Regions from separate parts of the Serratia sp. ID 25-353 genome, predicted to be linked through region 2. Evidence: predicted binding sites of a transcription regulator. Region 2 holds the regulator's gene; the other holds the start of a gene.
What was found. The regulator LexA, encoded in region 2, represses DNA repair genes until DNA is damaged. The targets are predictions, from matches to a motif close to TNCTGTATGTACATACAGNA.
Positions count from the first base shown of each region.

Region 1 (9,004 bases), 1.3 Mb from region 2:
AAGTGCCGAGCGAGGCGGAGCTGGCGCACCGTCGCGCCTGGACCGGTGCCGATAAACTGGCGGTGCAGGGCAGCGCGCTGGTGAAAAGCATCCCCGAGCTGTATGTCGACCTGTCGTCGATCGCCAAAGGATACGGCGTGGACGTGGTGGCGGAGTATCTGCAATCGCAACACGTGCAAAACTACATGGTGGATATCGGCGGTGAGGTGCGCACGCGCGGGCATAACGGCGAGCAAAAGCCGTGGCGCATCGCCATCGAGCGCCCGACCGCCGGCGCGCAGCAGCAGGCGCAGCTGGTGATCCAGCCGGGGGAGATGTCGATTGCCACCTCGGGTGACTATCGCAACTACTTCGAGCAGGACGGGGTGCGCTATTCGCACACTATCGATCCGATCACCGGCCGGCCGATCAACCACCGCCTGGTGTCGATCACCGTGCTGAGCCCGACCTGTATGACCGCCGACGGCCTGTCCACCGGCCTGAACGTGATGGGGCCGGAGCGCGGCCTGGCGCTGGCCAATCTGCTGGGCATCCCGGTGTTCATGATCGTGAAAACCGCCGACGGGTTTGAGGAGCGCTATTCGGACGCGTTCAAACCCTACCTGAAAAAGCGTTCGTGAGGTTGCTATGCTGACGGTATTCGCCGCCACCTTCGTGTTGTTCCTGCTGATCGTCGGCGGGATGTCGCTGGGTTACGTGTTCAAACGCAAAAGCCTGCAGGGCAGCTGCGGCGGCATCACCGCATTGGGGATGGAGAAAGTCTGCGACTGCCCAGAGCCGTGCGATGCGCGCAAAAAGCGCGAAGCCAAAGCGGCACAGCGGCGCGAGCAGTTGGACAAACACCGCATTCTGTAGCTGTAGCGAAAACCCGGCCTTGGCCGGGTTTTTTATTTGGGCCTTAGCCGAAAGGCGTATGAAAGTTGGGCTGGGCGCGATTAACAATGGCGCGAATTTTCAGGGCGTAACGGATAAAACGATCGCCAGAAAATACGAATATGCGCTTTCTCAGTTTCTTAAGCAGAGGTAACAGGATGAACCGCATTTTTTTGGCTGGAACGCTGACTTTGCTGCTTGCCAGCTGCATGCACATGAACGATCCGAGGCCAAAGAACTACGCGGCCAACGTCACTGTCGTTGATAACCACGTTTGTGTGCGGGTTCAACCTGAAGGGGACGAGCGGTTGGCCGGTGTCATTATCGAAGAAATCGGCAACGCCAACGCTATCTTCGGCAAGAACTTCGCGGATAACGAGATGCCTGTGGTCACTGCGGCTACGTGTATTCCCGACGATAACTATAAATTCGAAGACGGGAAGTCTTACGGGGTATCGGTGACGCTGTTGTCGCGGGATAAACGAAGTAAAGGTCTTGAGCCTGCCGCCCGGCTATTTGGGGCAGGGTTTAGTGTACGCAATGAAAATGGCACCATCCAGGTGGTTCCTGTCCACTAATGGGCGTTGAAAGTCAGACAGGCATAAGGCGAGTTTGTCGAACCGCCTTATGCCGTTAGCCGGTTATTTATTTCGCTTTGCGGAAGTTTTTCATATCTATGTAAGGCATCAGTGTTCAAAAATATGTTACCGCATTCATTTATGAGGGGTTATTTGCTTTTGGAATAGGCTAGGTTGCCGAGTGAACCTCCCACGAAACAGCACAACACTAGGCCAATCGCCAGCAACTCGAAGTTAGCCGACATCTGATCCTCGCCCTCAACGTGGCCAATAATCCAGTCTGAGAGAAAGGGAAAAGCCAGGAGCATGAGGCCGATACCTATTATCGCACCGGCAATAATTGCTGCTATCCGTTTCATATCACCTGCCAGAACCAGACTTCTTTTGATTTAAAGAAATCGCTAAAACGTCCATCCCAAGAAAGCCCCCATTGAATACGAAAATAGCTCGATAGTGTGGTTAAACGAGAACCATTCCACAGATCTATATGATCTCCCGAGCGATTGCGAAAGTTTTCATTCCCTCGCAGCCAGTAATCTTTAAAAAAGATAATGCCGGTTTTGCCTTTCAGCACCCGCTCAAACTGGTTGGGTGTGACTTTTACCATGCATCCTAGCCCCGGTATCGGTGTTCGTGCTAATGCATTTGCCAGTTCTTCAGCACGCAAAATATGGCCCTCACTTTTCTTGTGTAACCAACAAAAGTTCACGCCTGACAATTTACTGACATCATACCCACAATGAACCAAAGCTGCACCGATGCGTATAGCACACTGATCATCAAAGGCTTTATCACCATGGGCAGTGCGGCATGGATACTCATCCCCATTGATTTGAGGATGTTTTTCCTAAAGTTTGTTAAAAGTTATCGACATATAATTCCTTTTAAATCATTCCATTATTCTCTAGCCCTCCGATGCCATAACATATGTTGATACCCGTAGAGCTATTTAGATGAGTGGAGGTGCTATTTAGAAAAGTCTAAGAAAGACTGATTGTTGGCGTGTTTCCAAAGATGGCCAGATCCTAGAGTATTGTCGTCACTAATGGTGATGTTTTGTTCGAAAAATAGACGTTGATCGCATTATGAGAAGAGGATATTTATGCACCGAATATTATGTGGCTATACGTTTTATTTTTAATATATTTAATTGATAAAAAATAAAATATTAATATTGATTGATCGTGAAATCCCGGAGAAATTCCCTTCATTGGGGAGCGTGAGTATCCCCATTTCCTCAGATTTTCTCCGGTGTTCTATTGTTATTTCGCCTTGCGGAAGCTTTTTGCCTCGGCCGGTGAGTTGACCATCACGCCGTCGGCGCCCAGCGCCAGCGCCTGCTGATACTCTTGCGGCGAGTTGACGCCGAACAGGATGATGTGCGCCGGGCCCTGCGAGCGGAAGCAGTCCATCGACTCTTTATCCCAGGTGAGAAATGCCTTCGAACGCCCTTCGCCGAGGGTATATTTCTCCACCACTTCCACCTCGCGCTTCAACTCCAGCCCGTACCAGCGCGGCTGCCGGTTGTCCGGTTTGACGTCGCACTGGTGCGCCATGGTGACGTTAGCCAGCAGCGTGCGGGTCTCGTCGCGGCTTTCGAAGCGTGGGATAGCCGGCGGCAGCGCCTGCAGGTATTTGGCGTCGGTGGAGTAGACGCGGGTGCGGTGCAGGCTGTCGGTGCTTTCCAGCGTCGCCAGCAGCGCCTGGCCAAACTGCGCCGGATCGGCGTCCGGGGATTTGATGTCCAGATAAAAGGTGACGTGAGGAAACGCTTTAAGCACGTCGTCGAGCCGGGGAATGCCGATACCCTGGCCGCGGAACGGGTGCGCATCCCCCCTGGCGAAGGCCCAGCCGGCGTCGGTCTCGGCCAGCTGCGCGGCGGTATAGGCAGAAACCGGGCCCTGCCGGTTGGTCAATGTTTTCAGATCCGAAGGGCGATACAGCACGATGACGCCGTCTTTGGATGCTTGCAGGGTGATCCAGATGGCGTCGGCGCCGTTTTTCAGCGCGGTTTCGATGGCGATGCGGGTGTTCTCCGGCGCATCGGCGGTGCCGCCGCGGTGGGCGACGATCGCCGGCGCGTGACCGGTGGCGGCGCTGGCCGCCAGTGCGCTAAGGGATAGCGCGGAAGCCAGCAGCCAATGAGAAAATCTGATCATGTTGGGTACCTTGTCATTATCGTTGTGGTGAGCCGCACGGGATACGGAAATCATACTATTGAAAAATTAAGCTTTTTTAACAACGCGGAAATATCTGGCGGAAACGGCGCTTTCATCGAACCCTGCGGCCTTGAGCTTTCGGTATCTAACTGTATACTTATACAGTGTCACTGGAGGGTGCGATGCGTAAAATCATTCATGTCGATATGGACTGCTTCTTCGCGGCGGTGGAAATGCGCGACGATCCCAGCCTGCGCGATATCCCGCTGGCGATTGGCGGCAGCGCCGATCGGCGTGGGGTGATCAGCACCGCCAACTACCCGGCGCGGCGCTACGGCGTGCACAGCGCCATGTCCACGGCGATGGCGCTCAAGCTGTGCCCGCATCTCACCCTGCTGCCGGGGCGCATGGCGGCCTACAAAGAGGCCTCGCTGCACATCCGCGAAATCTTCGCTCGCTATACCCCGTTGATCGAGCCGCTGTCGCTCGACGAGGCCTATCTTGACGTGACCGACAGCCCGCAATGCAACGGTTCGGCGACGCTGATCGCCCAGGAAATCCGCCAGGCTATCGCCGACGAGCTGAACCTCACCGCGTCGGCCGGTATCGCGCCAATCAAGTTTCTTGCCAAAATCGCCTCCGAGATGAACAAGCCGAACGGGCAGTACGTGATCACGCCGGCGCAGGTGCCGGCGTTTTTGCAACAGCTGCCGCTCAGCAAGATCCCCGGCGTCGGCAAGGTGACCGCCAAGCGGCTGGAGGACGTGGGGCTTATCACCTGCGCCGACGTGCAGCAATACGATTTGGCGCAGTTGCTCAAGCGCTTCGGCAAGTTCGGCCGGGTGCTGTGGGAGCGGTGTCAGGGCATCGATCGGCGCGAAATCTCTCCTGAGCGGCTGCGCAAATCGGTGGGGGTGGAGCGCACGCTGGCGGAAGATATTCACGACTGGGAAGACTGCGAAACGCTGATTATCGACAAACTCTATCCCGAGCTGGAGATGCGGCTGCGCAAGGTCAAACCGGATCTGCACATCGCCCGGCAGGGCGTGAAGCTGAAGTTTCAGGATTTTCAGCAAACCACCCAGGAGCACGTGTTCCCGGTGTTGAATCGGCAGGATTTGCTGGAGGTGGCGCGGCAGGCGTGGCGCGAGCGGCGCGAAGGGCGTGGCGTGCGGCTGGTGGGGCTGCATGTGACGCTGCTCGATCCGCAGTTGGAGCGGCAGTTGGCGCTGCCTTGGGAATAAAAAAGCCGGCGACTCGCCGGCTTTTTGCGTTAAGCGCGCAGCTTACGCGCGCTCAGGGATCGCTTTCAGCAGCGAGGTCAGCAGCTTCCAGTACAGACCGACGCTTTCGATATGCACCTGCTCATCCGGCGAGTGCGGGCCGGTGATGGTGGGCCCGATCGATACCATGTCCATGTTTGGATACGGCTTTTTGAACAGACCGCATTCCAGACCAGCGTGGATCACCATGATGTTCGGCGTCTTGTCGAACAGATCCTGATACAGCTCGCGCACCAGGTGCATCACCGGCGAGTCGGCATCCGGCTGCCAGCCCGGGTAGCCGCCCTTCGGCGCCACTTTGGCGCCGGCCAGCTGGCCCAGCGCGGTCAGCATCTCGACCACGTAGTCTTTGCCGCTGTCGATCAGGGAGCGGATCAGGCAGATGATTTCCGCTTCGTTTTCGCTGGTGGTGACCACGCCGACGTTCAGCGAGGTTTCCACCACGCCTTTCACCGCGTCGCTCATGCGGATCACGCCGTTCGGCGTGCCGTTCAGCAGCGCCAGGAAGCGCTGCTGGCTGTCGGCGCTCAGCGCCTGCGAAGCGCTGGTGGTCGGCTCCAGCAGCACGGTGATGTTCTTCTCTTTGGCGGAAAGTTCGTTCTGCAGCACGGCCAGAAACTCCTGGCTCAGCGCTTTCAGCGCGTCGGCCTTGTCTGCCGGCACCGCAACCACCGCGGAGGCTTCACGCGGGATGGCGTTGCGCAGGGTGCCGCCGTTCAGATCCAGCACGCGCAGGTTCAGCGCCGCCGCATGGGCGAACAGGAAGCGTGCCAGCAGCTTGTTGGCATTGCCCAGCCCGACGTGGATCTCGGCGCCGGAGTGGCCGCCTTTCAGGCCCTTGAGGGTCAGCTTCAGGGTTTGGTAACCGGCCGGCACCGCTTCGCGCTGCAGCGGCAGGGTAGTGATGAAGTCGATACCACCGGCGCAACCCATGTAGATTTCGCCTTCTTCTTCGGAGTCGGTATTGATCAGGATGTCCGCCTGCAGCCAGTTCGGCTGCAGCCCGAAGGCGCCGTCCATGCCTGCTTCTTCGGTCATGGTCAGCAGCACTTCCAGCGGGCCGTGCTCAACGCTGTCGTCGGCCAGCACCGCCAGGGCGGAGGCCATGCCGATGCCGTTGTCGGCGCCCAGCGTGGTGCCGCGCGCTTTCACCCACTCGCCGGCGATATAAGGCTGGATCGGATCCTTGGCGAAGTCGTGTACGGTGTCGTTATTCTTTTGCGGCACCATGTCCAGGTGCGCCTGCAGCGCAACCGGCTTGCGGTTTTCCATGCCTTTGGTGGCCGGCTTGCGCAGCAGGATATTGCCGACCTGATCGCGCTCGGCGTGCAGGTTCTTTTCTTTGGCCCAGGTGAGGATGTGCTGCGCCAGCGCTTCTTCATGATAAGAAGGATGCGGGATAGAACAGATCTTGGCGAAAATATCCCACAGCGGCTGTGGCGAAAGCTGAGACAATTCAGACACTATAAGTCTCCTGTGACGGCAGGCTCCGACAGGACGGGCGTGCCGCGCGGTTGAGGTGAGCGGGTATCTGTGCGTCGTGGCACGATCACCAGAGAATATCACTTTATTTCCGGCGGTGCGCGCACCGTATTGTGCGGTTTAAGCGCTTGATCACACGGCTTCGCTGCGGGAATGTTCGCTTTTTCAGCATCAATCACCGAAAAGCCGCATGGCGGAAATCGCGAGGTTTTCCTCGGTACAACTGGAATTCAACGCGGTCAGTCTCTATAATCTCGCGCAACCTTTTTTCCCCTGAACTATAAAGTAAGCCGCTTCACCAGCCGGCTGGGACACGATTCTATGAGCGAAAAATACGTTGTTACCTGGGATATGCTGCAGATGCACGCACGCAAGCTGGCGCACCGCCTGCTGCCTGCCGACAAATGGACGGGCATCATTGCCGTAAGCCGCGGCGGCCTGGTGCCGGCGGCTCTGCTGGCGCGCGAATTGGGCATCCGTCATGTGGATACCGTCTGCATTTCCAGCTACGACCATGACAACCAGCGCGAAATGAAAGTGCTCAAGCGCGCCGAAGGCGACGGTGAAGGCTTCATCGTCGTGGACGATCTGGTGGATACCGGCGGCACCGCGAAAGCGATCCGAGATATGTACCCGAAAGCGCATTTCGTCACCATCTTCGCCAAACCGGCGGGCCGTCCGCTGGTGGACGACTACGTGGTCGACATCCCGCAGGATACCTGGATCGAACAGCCGTGGGACATGGGCGTCAGCTTTGTTCCGCCGATCGGCGGCCGTTAAGCCCAGCCAGCTCCAAGTCAACGCCCGGTTATGCCGGGCGTTTGCGTTATCTTGGTTTATCCCGCCAGAGTTAGGTACACTACCTCCAGTTAAGTAGGCCTTTTGCGGCCTATCGCCAGATTTACGGAGGCTGTTGTTACCATGGCACAGGCCAACCTTTCTGAAATTCTTTTCAAGCCCAAATTCAAACACCCTGAAACCTCGACGCTGGTGCTGCGCGCGCGCAACAAAGTGAGCGCCGCCATGCATTCCGCATTGGAAGGCGACACTACCGGCAGCTGGTACCGCATGCTGAATCCGCTGCTGTGGGCCTGGCGCGGCGTCAGCCCGATCGAAATCCACGAAGTGCTGGCGCGCATCGCCGCCTCCGACGCCGAGCGCAGCAATCCGCAGCGGCTGGATACCGTGGTGGGCTACCGCAACGGCAACTGGATCTACGAGTGGATCCATCAGGGTATGCAGTGGCAGCAGCGGGCGACGGAACAGCAGGATCCGCTGCTCGGCGGCGAATACTGGCTGAAGGCCGCGAGCCTGTACAGCATCGCCGGTTACCCGCACCTGAAGGGCGACGAGCTGGCCGAACAGGCGGAGATGCTCGCCAACCGCGCTTACGAAGAGGCGGCGCTGCTGCTGCCGTATCAGCTGAAAGAGCTGGAGTTTCGCATCGAAGGCGGCGCCAGCGTCACCGGCTTCCTGCACATGCCGGAGAAGGGCGAGGCGCCGTTCCCGACGGTGCTGATGTGCGGCAGCCTCGACACGCTGCAGACCGACTACCACCGCCTGTTCCGTGACTACCTGGCGCCGCACGGCATCGCCATGCTGACGCTCGATATGCCGTCGATCGGCTCCTCCTGCAAGTGGAAGCTGACGCAGGACTCCAGCTACCTGCACCAACAGGTGCTGATCCAGCTGGCCTCGGTGCCGTGGGTGGATCATCAGCGGGTGAGCGCCTTCGGCTTCCGTTTCGGCGCCAACGTGGCGGTGCGGCTGGCCTACCTGGAGCCGCAGCGGCTGCGCGGCGTGGCCTGCCTGGGGCCGGTGGTGCATCGCCTGCTGTGTGACAGCAGCACCCAGTTGAACGTGCCGGACATGTATATGGACGTGCTGGCCAGCCGCATGGGCATGGCTAACGCCTCGGACAACGTGCTGAAGGTGGAGCTGAACAGCTACTCGCTGAAAATGCAGGGGTTGCTGGGGCGCCGTTGCCCGACGCCGATGATCTCCGGCTACTGGGAGCGCGATACGCTCAGCCCGAAAGAAGAGTCGCAGCTGATCGTCACCTCCTCGGTGAGCGGCAAGCTGGTCGCCATCCCGCGCACCCCGGTTTACGACAGCTTCCACCGGGCGTTGCTGCAGATGTCCGGTTGGCTGAGGGACAAAATGCGTTAATTAGTTGCTAAATTTTAACAGTTTGTTAAAAAGAGTGGTCTACATTGAGGAGGTTAGAGAATGACGTTACCGAGTGGTCACCCTAAAAGCCGACTAATGAAACGTTTTGCCAGCTTGGGGCCGTACCTGCGTGAAGGGCAATGTGAAAACGACCGTTTTTTCTTTGATTGTTTGGCCGTCTGCGTCAATGTAAAGCCCGCTCCGGAGAAGCGTGAGTTCTGGGGCTGGTGGATGGAGCTGCAGGCGGAAGAGGCGCGCTTCACCTATTCGTACCAATTCGGCCTGTTCGACAAGGAAGGCGACTGGACGGCGCAAAACATTAAGGATGATGAAGTGAGTGCCAAGCTGGAAGACACCCTACGCGACTTCCATCGCCGCCTGGGCGAGCTGCTGGCGACCATGGAGCTGGGGCTGGAACCCGCCGACGATTTCAAAGAAAAACTGATCAAACTCTCCGCCT
Region 1 is NZ_CM139236.1:3,302,966-3,311,969, reverse strand. It holds gene ACYF6X_RS16070 (FAD:protein FMN transferase) at 1-620, shown strand, start outside; gene nqrM ((Na+)-NQR maturation NqrM) at 628-855, shown strand; gene ACYF6X_RS16060 (putative T6SS immunity periplasmic lipoprotein) at 1,032-1,451, shown strand; gene ACYF6X_RS16055 (hypothetical protein) at 1,601-1,810, opposite strand; gene ACYF6X_RS16050 (T6SS effector amidase Tae4 family protein) at 1,807-2,199, opposite strand; gene ACYF6X_RS16045 (glycerophosphodiester phosphodiesterase family protein) at 2,714-3,610, opposite strand; gene dinB (DNA polymerase IV) at 3,793-4,854, shown strand; gene pepD (beta-Ala-His dipeptidase) at 4,897-6,357, opposite strand; gene gpt (xanthine phosphoribosyltransferase) at 6,697-7,155, shown strand; gene frsA (esterase FrsA) at 7,297-8,544, shown strand; gene crl (sigma factor-binding protein Crl) at 8,605-9,004, shown strand, end outside.
Region 1: dinB (DNA polymerase IV) is a predicted target of LexA. The motif match lies at 3,758-3,777, and genes of this name have one in related genera.

Region 2 (9,004 bases):
CAGCGTGGTGGAAACGCCCATCAGCGCCACGGTGGTGATCAGCACCACGCGGCGGCCTTTGCGATCGCCGATCCAGCCGAACACCAGCGCCCCGATCGGCCGCGCGATGAAGCCGACGGAGTAGGTGGCGAAGCTGGCCAGCAGGGCGACCAGCGGCGTGGCCTCGGGGAAGAACACGTCGCCGAACACCATGCCGGCCGCCAGGCCGTACAGCGCGAAATCGACGTATTCCATGGCGGTGCCGAGCCAGCAGGAGAAGGTGGCGCGCCAAAATTGGCTGCGCCCCTCTTTGGTTGCCAGACGTTCATCGGCCGCCAGCGTGTCGGCGGTCTGTGGAGTGGCAAGCGTTGTTTCGCTCATGGCAGTGCTATCCTCTTTTGTGCTGCGCCTTGAGGGGCGCGGTTAAAGATGGTTTCCCTGGTGCCGGCAACAAAGGTGTGCCGACAAATGATGTCGGACGCATGGCGATTCAACGCTGCGGTGTCAGAGTATCTACGCGCGTAGATAAAACAACGCGACAAAGATGAAACTTTGCAGGCGATCACAGAATCGGCATCGTGCCGGGGAACGAAGATAGAGAACGCGGATGGCAAAAAGATGACAGGAGCCCGGTTTTTCCGGCGGAAGCCACCGCCGTTTTCGCCACGAATCAGCCTGCCGCTTTCGTATTTCTGCGCTACAATGGGGGCCTGTTAACAGTTTGTATCGTCTGTCGCGCCGTACCGGTCGTGGCTCAGGCGAGGAGTAAAGCAATGTCTGGCATCAGGGATTCCATCCTGCCGCCGCTGGAGTGGCTGTCCGAACAGGATCCTCCGGCGCCCGCCGCCGTCAGCGACTGGCTGATGGAGTTAGGCTCCATGACCCGCCGATTTGAACGCCATTGCGCCCAGGTGCGCGTCGAACCGCAGCGCGAATGTTTCGTCACGCGCGAGGCGTTGGGCGATGAGGCGAATCACCTGCCCGACAGCCCACGCTATTGGCTGCGCGAAGTGGTGCTGCTGGGCGACAACCAGCCCTGGCTGCTGGGGCGCACGGTGATCCCGGAAAATACGCTGACCGGCCCCGACCAGGCGCTGGTGGATCTGGGCACGCTGCCGCTGGGGCGCTACCTGTTCAGCAGCGGCGAGCTGACCCGCGACTATATCCATATCGGCCGACAGGACGCGCTGTGGGCGCGCCGTTCACGGCTGCGGCTGGCGGGCAAACCGCTGTTGCTGACCGAACTGTTTTTACCGGCTTCACCGCTGTATTCAGCGGTTCCTGCATAAGAGAGGAGAGCAAGACCTTGGAGGGAAGCGTGACTCAAAGTAAATGGCGGGCTTACAGCCATTTGATGCGCATTGATAAACCGATCGGCACGCTGTTGCTGCTGTGGCCGACGCTGTGGGCGCTGTGGCTGGCCGGGAAAGGCGTGCCGCCGCTGTCGATTTTGTTGGTGTTCGTGCTCGGCGTGTTCCTGATGCGCGCCGCCGGCTGCGTAGTGAATGACTACGCCGATCGCGCGGTGGACGGCTACGTGAAACGCACCGCCGGGCGGCCGATGCCGAGCGGCCGGGTGAGCGCGAAAGAGGCCAAGGTGCTGTTCGTGGTGCTGGTGCTGATCTCGTTCTGCCTGGTGTTGACGCTCAATGCGATGACCATCTGGCTGTCGCTGGCGGCGCTGGCGCTGGCCTGGATGTATCCGTTCATGAAGCGGGTGACCAACCTGCCGCAGTTCGTGCTGGGCGCCGCGTTCGGCTGGGGCATTCCGATGGGTTATGCGGCGGTCAGCGAATCGCTGCCGCTCAGCTGCTGGCTGCTGCTGCTGGCCAACATCTGCTGGACGGTGGCCTACGACACGCTGTATGCGATGGTCGATCGTGACGATGACCTGAAGATCGGCATCAAATCCACCGCTATCCTGTTCGGCCGTTATGACAAGCTGATCGTCGGGCTGCTGCAGTTCGCGACGCTGCTGCTGCTGGTGTGGGTCGGTTATCTGGCGCAGCTCGGCGGGGCGTTTTACTGGTCGCTGCTGCTGGCGGGCGCGCTGTTCATTCACCAGCAGAAACAGATCGCCGGCCGCGAGCGCGAGGCCTGTTTCAAGGCCTTCCTGCAGAACAACTATGTCGGGCTGGTGGTATTTATCGGCATCGCGCTGAGCTATCTGCCGGCGTAACGATTCCTCTTCGCAAGAAAAAAGGCACCCCGTGGGGTGCCTTTTGTATTTCCGCGCCGGGTGAAATCACTCGTCTTGCTCTTCTTCCGCATCGGCCTGCGGCAGGACGTTGGTCTCTTCCGGCATGTTGACGCTTTCGATGGTCAGCTTGATTTCCGGCGTGATCAGATCGCTCAGCATGTTGTACACCTCGAGGGTGTGCTCGCGGATCGCATCGCCGCTGTCGTTGATATAGCCTTCTTCGCGCAGCGTCGCCACCAGGGTGGAGAACACCGCCTTGTCGAAGAACTCCGGCGCGTTGATGCCGTGCAGCACCGACAGACGTTGCGCCATGATGCGGCTCTCTTTCTCCAGCGCGCCGCGGTTGATGCTCGGGTTAGCGCTGAGGATCGACATGGTGATGGCGTAGCGTTGCAGGGTTTCGCGCACCCCGGCGGCCAGCAGCTGCAGCGGGCGAATGCGTGCCGGGTTCAGCACCAGCTCGTCGCCTTTGTCGCAGATCAACTGTTGACGGATCAGCTCGTCAATCATCGGCCGCAGCACCTCCGGCAGCTGTTCCTTGTCGTTATGCAGGAACAGCTCGGCTTTCAGCATCGGGTAGATCATGCCGATCTGGCGCAGCAGCTCGGCGCGCGACACCCGGCGGTGATGCATTACGATGCTGGCGATCAGCGACGGCAGCACCAGCAGGTGGTGGATGTTGTTACGGTAATAGGTCATCAGCACCGCCTGCTCACGCGGCAGGATGATGATGTCGCCGATGTTGTCCTTTTCCACCTCGAACTTGTTCATGTTCAGCGCGTGATCCAGCAGCTCGTCCGGCGTTTGCGTCGGCACGGTGACGTCACGCGCGTAAGGCGCATTGCGCATCAGCTGCAGGTAGCACTCCAGCTGTTCGACCAGCTGTTCGCGGGTCAGCGAACGCTGGCGCGAGGCCAGCAGCGCGGTGGAACACAGGTTCATGGCGTTGGCCGCGGCGGCGTTGTTGATACGCACCATGATCTGGCCGGCCAGATCGTTGACCGTCGGCGTCAGCCAGCTTGGGCGCTGGGCTTCGATCGGATCGATCGACTCGCGCCACTGCGGCACGTTCTGGTTGAGGTAAGCCGTCAATGGCAGCGGTTCGCCGAAGTTGACGTAACCCTGGCCCAGATTGCGCAGCTTGCGCAGGCCGCGCAGCATTTGCAGCAGGCTCTCTTTTTCCTTGGTGGCGCCACGCAGCTCTTTGGCATAGGTGCCCACTTCCATCACGTGCTCGTAACCGATGTAGATCGGCACCAGCGTGATCGGACGGGTGCCGCCGCGCAGCATCGCCTGGATGGTCATCGACAGGGTGCCGGTCTTCGGTTCCAGCAGGCGCCCGGTGCGGGAACGGCCGCCTTCCACGAAGTATTCCACCGAGTAACCGCGGGTGAACAGCTCGCCGAGGTATTCGCGGAACACCGTCGAGTAGAGCTTGTTGCCCTTGAAGGTGCGGCGGATGAAGAACGCGCCCAGGCGACGGAAGATCGGGCCGGCCGGCCAGAAGTTGAGGTTGATGCCGGCGGCGATGTGTGGCGGCACCAGGCCCTGGTGATACAACACGTAGGACAGCAGCAGATAGTCCATGTGGCTGCGGTGGCAGGGCACGTAGACGATCTCGTGGCCGTCCTGCGCCAGTTGGCGCACGCGCTCGGCGTTGGTGACGTTGATGCCCTGATACAACCGGTTCCAGGTCCAGCTCAGCACGCGGTCGGACAGGCGCACGGTTTCGTAGGAGAAATCGGCGGCGATCTCTTCCATCAGCGCGATGGCGTTCTGCTGGGCTTTCTCGTGCGAGATCTTCTTGCTGCGGGCCTCGTCCTCGACCGCTTTTTCGATCGCTTTGGACGCCAACAGCTTGTTGAACAGATCCTGACGGGCCGGCAGGCTCGGGCCTACCGCGGCCAGGCGCTGACGCGAGAAGTGCATGCGCGCCACGCGCGCCAGTTTCTGCGCGATGGTTTTATCCGTGCCGTGCTCGGTGGCCATGCGGCGCAGCGAAACGGTGTTGGAGAAACGCACGAAGCTGTCGCGGCCGAGCCACAGCACGGCGAAGAATTTCTGCACGCCATTCAACAGACGCAGGTGCGGCGTGCCGTGGCCTTCGCGGCCCGGCGAGCGGCCGAACATCACCGAAACCGGCAGCATCTGAATGTCGAGATCCGGATTGCTGCGATGCAGATCCAGATAGTCGTGGAACAGCTTTACCGACTCTTCTTTCGGGGTGTAATAGCGGAACACGCGCGGGCCGTCGTGAATGAACACGTAGCTCGGCAGCACGGTGCCGTCGATCTCCAGCGAGTTGAGCGGATCGGGCAGATCCTGCGCCAGGCACTGGGTGCGCAGCGTCAGCAAATCCGCCTTGGAATTGTAAGGTAAAACATACAGAATCGGCCGTGAGGGATCCAACCCTAGCTCGGTAACCGGATCTGAAGGGATGACCTTACTTCTTACCAACAATTTAAGTGGTAAATTCAATATTTTATAATAAATTTTACGCCAACCTGACATAACAACGTGAAGCCTCTTGTTAGCAATGCGCCGCAAGCATACCAGAAACTGGGTAGCAGATCTGTGGTGTTCGAAAACCGAGAGCCGTCAGCGCGGACTGTTCTAGACTCTTTTTATTATGACCGACCTCTGAGAAAGGCACGAAAACATGGCAAACCAAGCAACCGGACTGACCCGCATCATCAAGGCCGCCGGCTATTCCTATAAAGGGCTTTCCGCCGCCTGGCAACACGAAGCGGCGTTCCGCCAGGAACTGGTGGTCACCCTTCTGGCTATCATACTGGCTGTCTGGCTGGATGTGGGTGCGATAGCGCGCATTTTATTGATCGGATCGGTAGCGCTGGTGATGATCGTCGAGATCCTGAACAGCGCGATCGAGGCGGTGGTGGATCGGATCGGCAGCGAACATCACGAGCTGTCCGGCCGGGCCAAGGACATGGGATCGGCGGCGGTGTCACTGGCGATCGTGCTGGCGCTGTTCGTTTGGGGCACGGTCTTATGGCAGCATTTTGGCTGACGAAAGGCGCCTACTGACTGATTTTTATTTATTCTTCGGTTCCCAATCCGCGCTTACCTGTATATACTCACAGCAAGACTGTATAAACAAACAGGGGGCGGAATGAAAGCACTAACTACCAGACAGCAAGAGGTCTACGATCTGATTCGCGATCATATTTCGCAAACGGGCATGCCGCCAACGCGTGCCGAGATCGCGATGCGTCTGGGGTTCCGTTCGCCTAACGCCGCCGAAGAACACCTGAAGGCGCTGGCACGCAAAGGCGTGATCGAAATCGTCTCCGGTGCCTCGCGCGGTATCCGCCTGCTGATGGAAGAAGAAGAAGGGCTGCCGCTGATCGGCCGCGTCGCCGCCGGCGAGCCGCTGCTGGCGCAGCAGCACATCGAAGGGCACTACCAGGTTGATCCTTCCCTGTTTAAACCGAGCGCCGATTTCCTGCTGCGGGTGAACGGCATGTCGATGCGCGACATCGGCATTCTGGACGGCGATCTGCTGGCGGTGCATAAAACCCAAGACGTGCGCAACGGCCAGGTCGTGGTGGCGCGCATCGAAGACGAAGTGACGGTCAAGCGCCTGAAAAAACACGGCAACGTGGTCGAGCTGCTGCCGGAGAACAACGAATTCCAACCGATTGTGGTCGATCTGCGTCAGCAGAATTTCACTATCGAAGGGCTGGCGGTCGGCGTGATCCGCAACGGCGACTGGATTTAATCGCTGCCCCCTCAGTGCCGCCTCTTGTATCAATCGCCCCTGTTCTGGGGCGTTTTTGTTTCTGATTTTGCCCTTCGCCACTGCTACGGGAACGTCTCATCATGCGCTTGATTTCCGCCTTCACCAGCGACACCGATAAAGCCCTGTGGCGCCTGGCCCTGCCGATGATTTTTTCCAATATCACCGTACCGCTGCTCGGGTTGGTGGACACTGCGGTGATCGGCCACCTCGACAGCCCGATCTACCTGGGGGGCGTCGCGATCGGCGCGGTGGCGACCAGCTTCCTGTTCATGCTGCTGTTGTTCCTGCGCATGAGCACCACCGGTCTGGCGGCGCAGGCGCTGGGGGCACAGAACCCGCAGGCGCTGGCGCGCGCCTTTATGCAACCGCTGGTGCTGGCGCTGCTGGCCGGGGTGGCGATCGTCCTGCTGCGGTATCCGCTGATCGAACTGGCGCTGCAGATCGTCGGTGGCAATGGCGAGGTGCTGGAACAGGCGCGGCGTTTTCTTGAAATCCGCTGGCTGAGCGCCCCGGCGGCGCTGGCTAATCTGGTGCTGTTGGGTTGGCTGCTCGGCGTGCAGTATGTGCGCGCGCCGGTGATCCTGCTGATCGTCGGCAACCTGCTGAACATCGTGCTGGATATCTGGCTGGTGATGGGCCTGGGCTGGAACGTGCGGGGGGCAGCGGCGGCAACCGCCATCGCCGAATACGCCACGCTGCTGCTCGGCCTGTGGCTGGCGTGGCGGGTGATGCGCCTGCGCGGTATTACCCTGCCGATGCTGCGCCAGGCCTGGCGTGGCGATCTGCGTCGGCTACTGGCGCTCAACCGCGACATCATGCTGCGTTCACTGTTGCTGCAACTGTGCTTTGCGTCGCTGACCATTTTCGGCGCTCGCCTGGGAAGCGAGGTGGTGGCGGTCAATGCGGTATTGATGAATCTGCTGACGTTCACCGCCTATGCGCTCGACGGCTTCGCTTATGCGGTGGAGGCCCATTCGGGCCACGCCTACGGTGCCCGGGACGACAGCCAACTGCGCAAGGTGTGGCATGCGGCCTGCAGACAGGCGGGGCTGGTCGCGTTGGCCTTTGGCCTGGCGTATGCCGTTACCGGCCAGCAGATCGTGGCGGCGTTGACCTCCTTGCCGGAGCTGCGTGCGTTGGCCGCCCACTATTTACCGTGGCAGGTCATTCTGCCGCTGGTCGGGGTATGGTGCTATTTGCTGGACGGCATGTTTATCGGCGCCACGCGCGGCGCCGAGATGCGCAACAGCATGGCGGTGGCCGCGGTGGGATACGGCCTGGCGCTGTTTAGCATACCGCTGTTTGGCAACCACGGGCTTTGGCTGGCGCTGGCGGTGTTTCTGGCGCTGCGCGGCCTGGCGTTGGGCTGGATTTGGCATCGTCATCAGGTGCGCGGCAGCTGGTTTACCGCTCGCTAGAACGGACGCTGTGCTGGGTTATTTATTAATTTTATTTATGTTTTTGTTCACTTTTGCTTACATGTTTTCAACCCTGGCATTTTTGCGTTAGCTTGTTGTTTATTAGCGTTTTTTGTTTTTATTTTGTTTCTTAATGGTTTTTTATTCTGATATTTGGCTTTTTTATTTCCATATTTAACTAGAATGAATCATGTGGCTGGCGAATGAATGGGAGCGATATTCCTTAAGGTGAAGGGAGTATCGGCCAGAAAAATTTCTGGTTAACCCCGACCGGCGACAGGGATCACTGATTCACCACAGGTTAACGGAGAGACTATGAATAAAGATCAAGCCGACGGTAACTGGAAGCAGCTTAAAGGCAAAGTGAAGGAAAAATGGGGCAAGCTGACCGATGACGATCTGACAGTCATCGAAGGGAAACGCGAACAGCTGGTCGGCAAAATCCAGGAGCGCTACGGTTACCAGAAAGAGGCGGCCGAAAAAGAGGTGAAAGCCTGGGAAGATCACACCAAACACCGCTGGTAATCTGCAGGGCCGCCATTGAAGGCGGCTTGCCCAGCGCAGGCCGGCGTCGCTCTCATCCTCTGGCGTTCCGGCCGCAGGTACAGGGAGGTACCTGACTTCGTCTTACTTCTTCTTGATGGCGATGCTGTGATCGTGTTCGGCGCAGTCATGCTTGCTGTCGCACGCCTCAACCTCCACGCAGCCGGCGCACAGACCGTGCGCTTCCACCACGCTGTGCCGCAGCGCAAATCCGGCTTCCTGCGCCAGCTTCTGCAGCGTTTCTTCTACGCCTTCGGTAGTGCGTTCGGTCACCTGGCCGCAGCGGTCGCAGATAAACAGTGCGGACGTATGCATCGGCTGTTCGAAATGGTGACACAGCACGTAGCTGTTGGCGGACTCCACTCTATGGATAAATCCTTGTTCCAGCAGAAAATCCAGCGCGCGATAGACCGTCGGCGGCTTGGCCTGCGGTTCGGCGACGCGCAGCAGATCGAGCAGGTCATAAGCGCTGATTGCACCGGGTTGCTGAGTCATCAGACGCAGCACTTCCAGCCGTTGCGGCGTCAATCGCACATTGCGTTGTTGGCAGAGGCGTTCCGCCTGCGCCAGCAGCTTTTCCTGGGTGGTTGAGTTCATCGCAAATATCCCGGTACGTAAAAAAGCCGATTTTACCATGATTACGGCGAATCGCCGAGAGTTGCCCCCTTTTCCCCTGAGGATTGCGCAGGGAAAGGCGCGCTGAGTGCGCTAAAAGAGAGATGCATCACAACTTTTCCCCGCAGGCGGGCGGCAAATCAACGTTGCCGATTTTAGCGCTGGAGAGCAGCGGACGAGAGCGGTATAACGCGTTTCACCCGCGTGATGAGCAGGAGCCTTGTGTGATGACGGAAAGAGAGAAGCTGTTAAGCGGCCTGGAGTACAACAGCCGCGATGAAGAACTGATTGCTATGTACCATCGGGCCAGGGCGTTGACCAAAAGCCTGGGGGCGCTGGATTCGCATCAGGCGGACGAGAAAAACCGCCTGCTCGGTGAGCTGTTCGGCGCCTGGGGGGAGGCGAGTTGGATCGAAACACCGTTCTGGTGCGACTACGGGCAGCATGTCCGCATCGGCAAGAACTGTTTTATCAACGTCAATGCGGTGT
Region 2 is NZ_CM139236.1:4,607,767-4,616,770, reverse strand. It holds gene ACYF6X_RS22145 (MFS transporter) at 1-360, opposite strand, end outside; gene ubiC (chorismate lyase) at 753-1,268, shown strand; gene ubiA (4-hydroxybenzoate octaprenyltransferase) at 1,286-2,158, shown strand; gene plsB (glycerol-3-phosphate 1-O-acyltransferase PlsB) at 2,225-4,690, opposite strand; gene ACYF6X_RS22125 (diacylglycerol kinase) at 4,839-5,207, shown strand; gene lexA (transcriptional repressor LexA) at 5,310-5,918, shown strand; gene dinF (MATE family efflux transporter DinF) at 6,020-7,357, shown strand; gene ACYF6X_RS22110 (CsbD family protein) at 7,673-7,882, shown strand; gene zur (zinc uptake transcriptional repressor Zur) at 7,985-8,497, opposite strand; gene ACYF6X_RS22100 (sugar O-acetyltransferase) at 8,743-9,004, shown strand, end outside.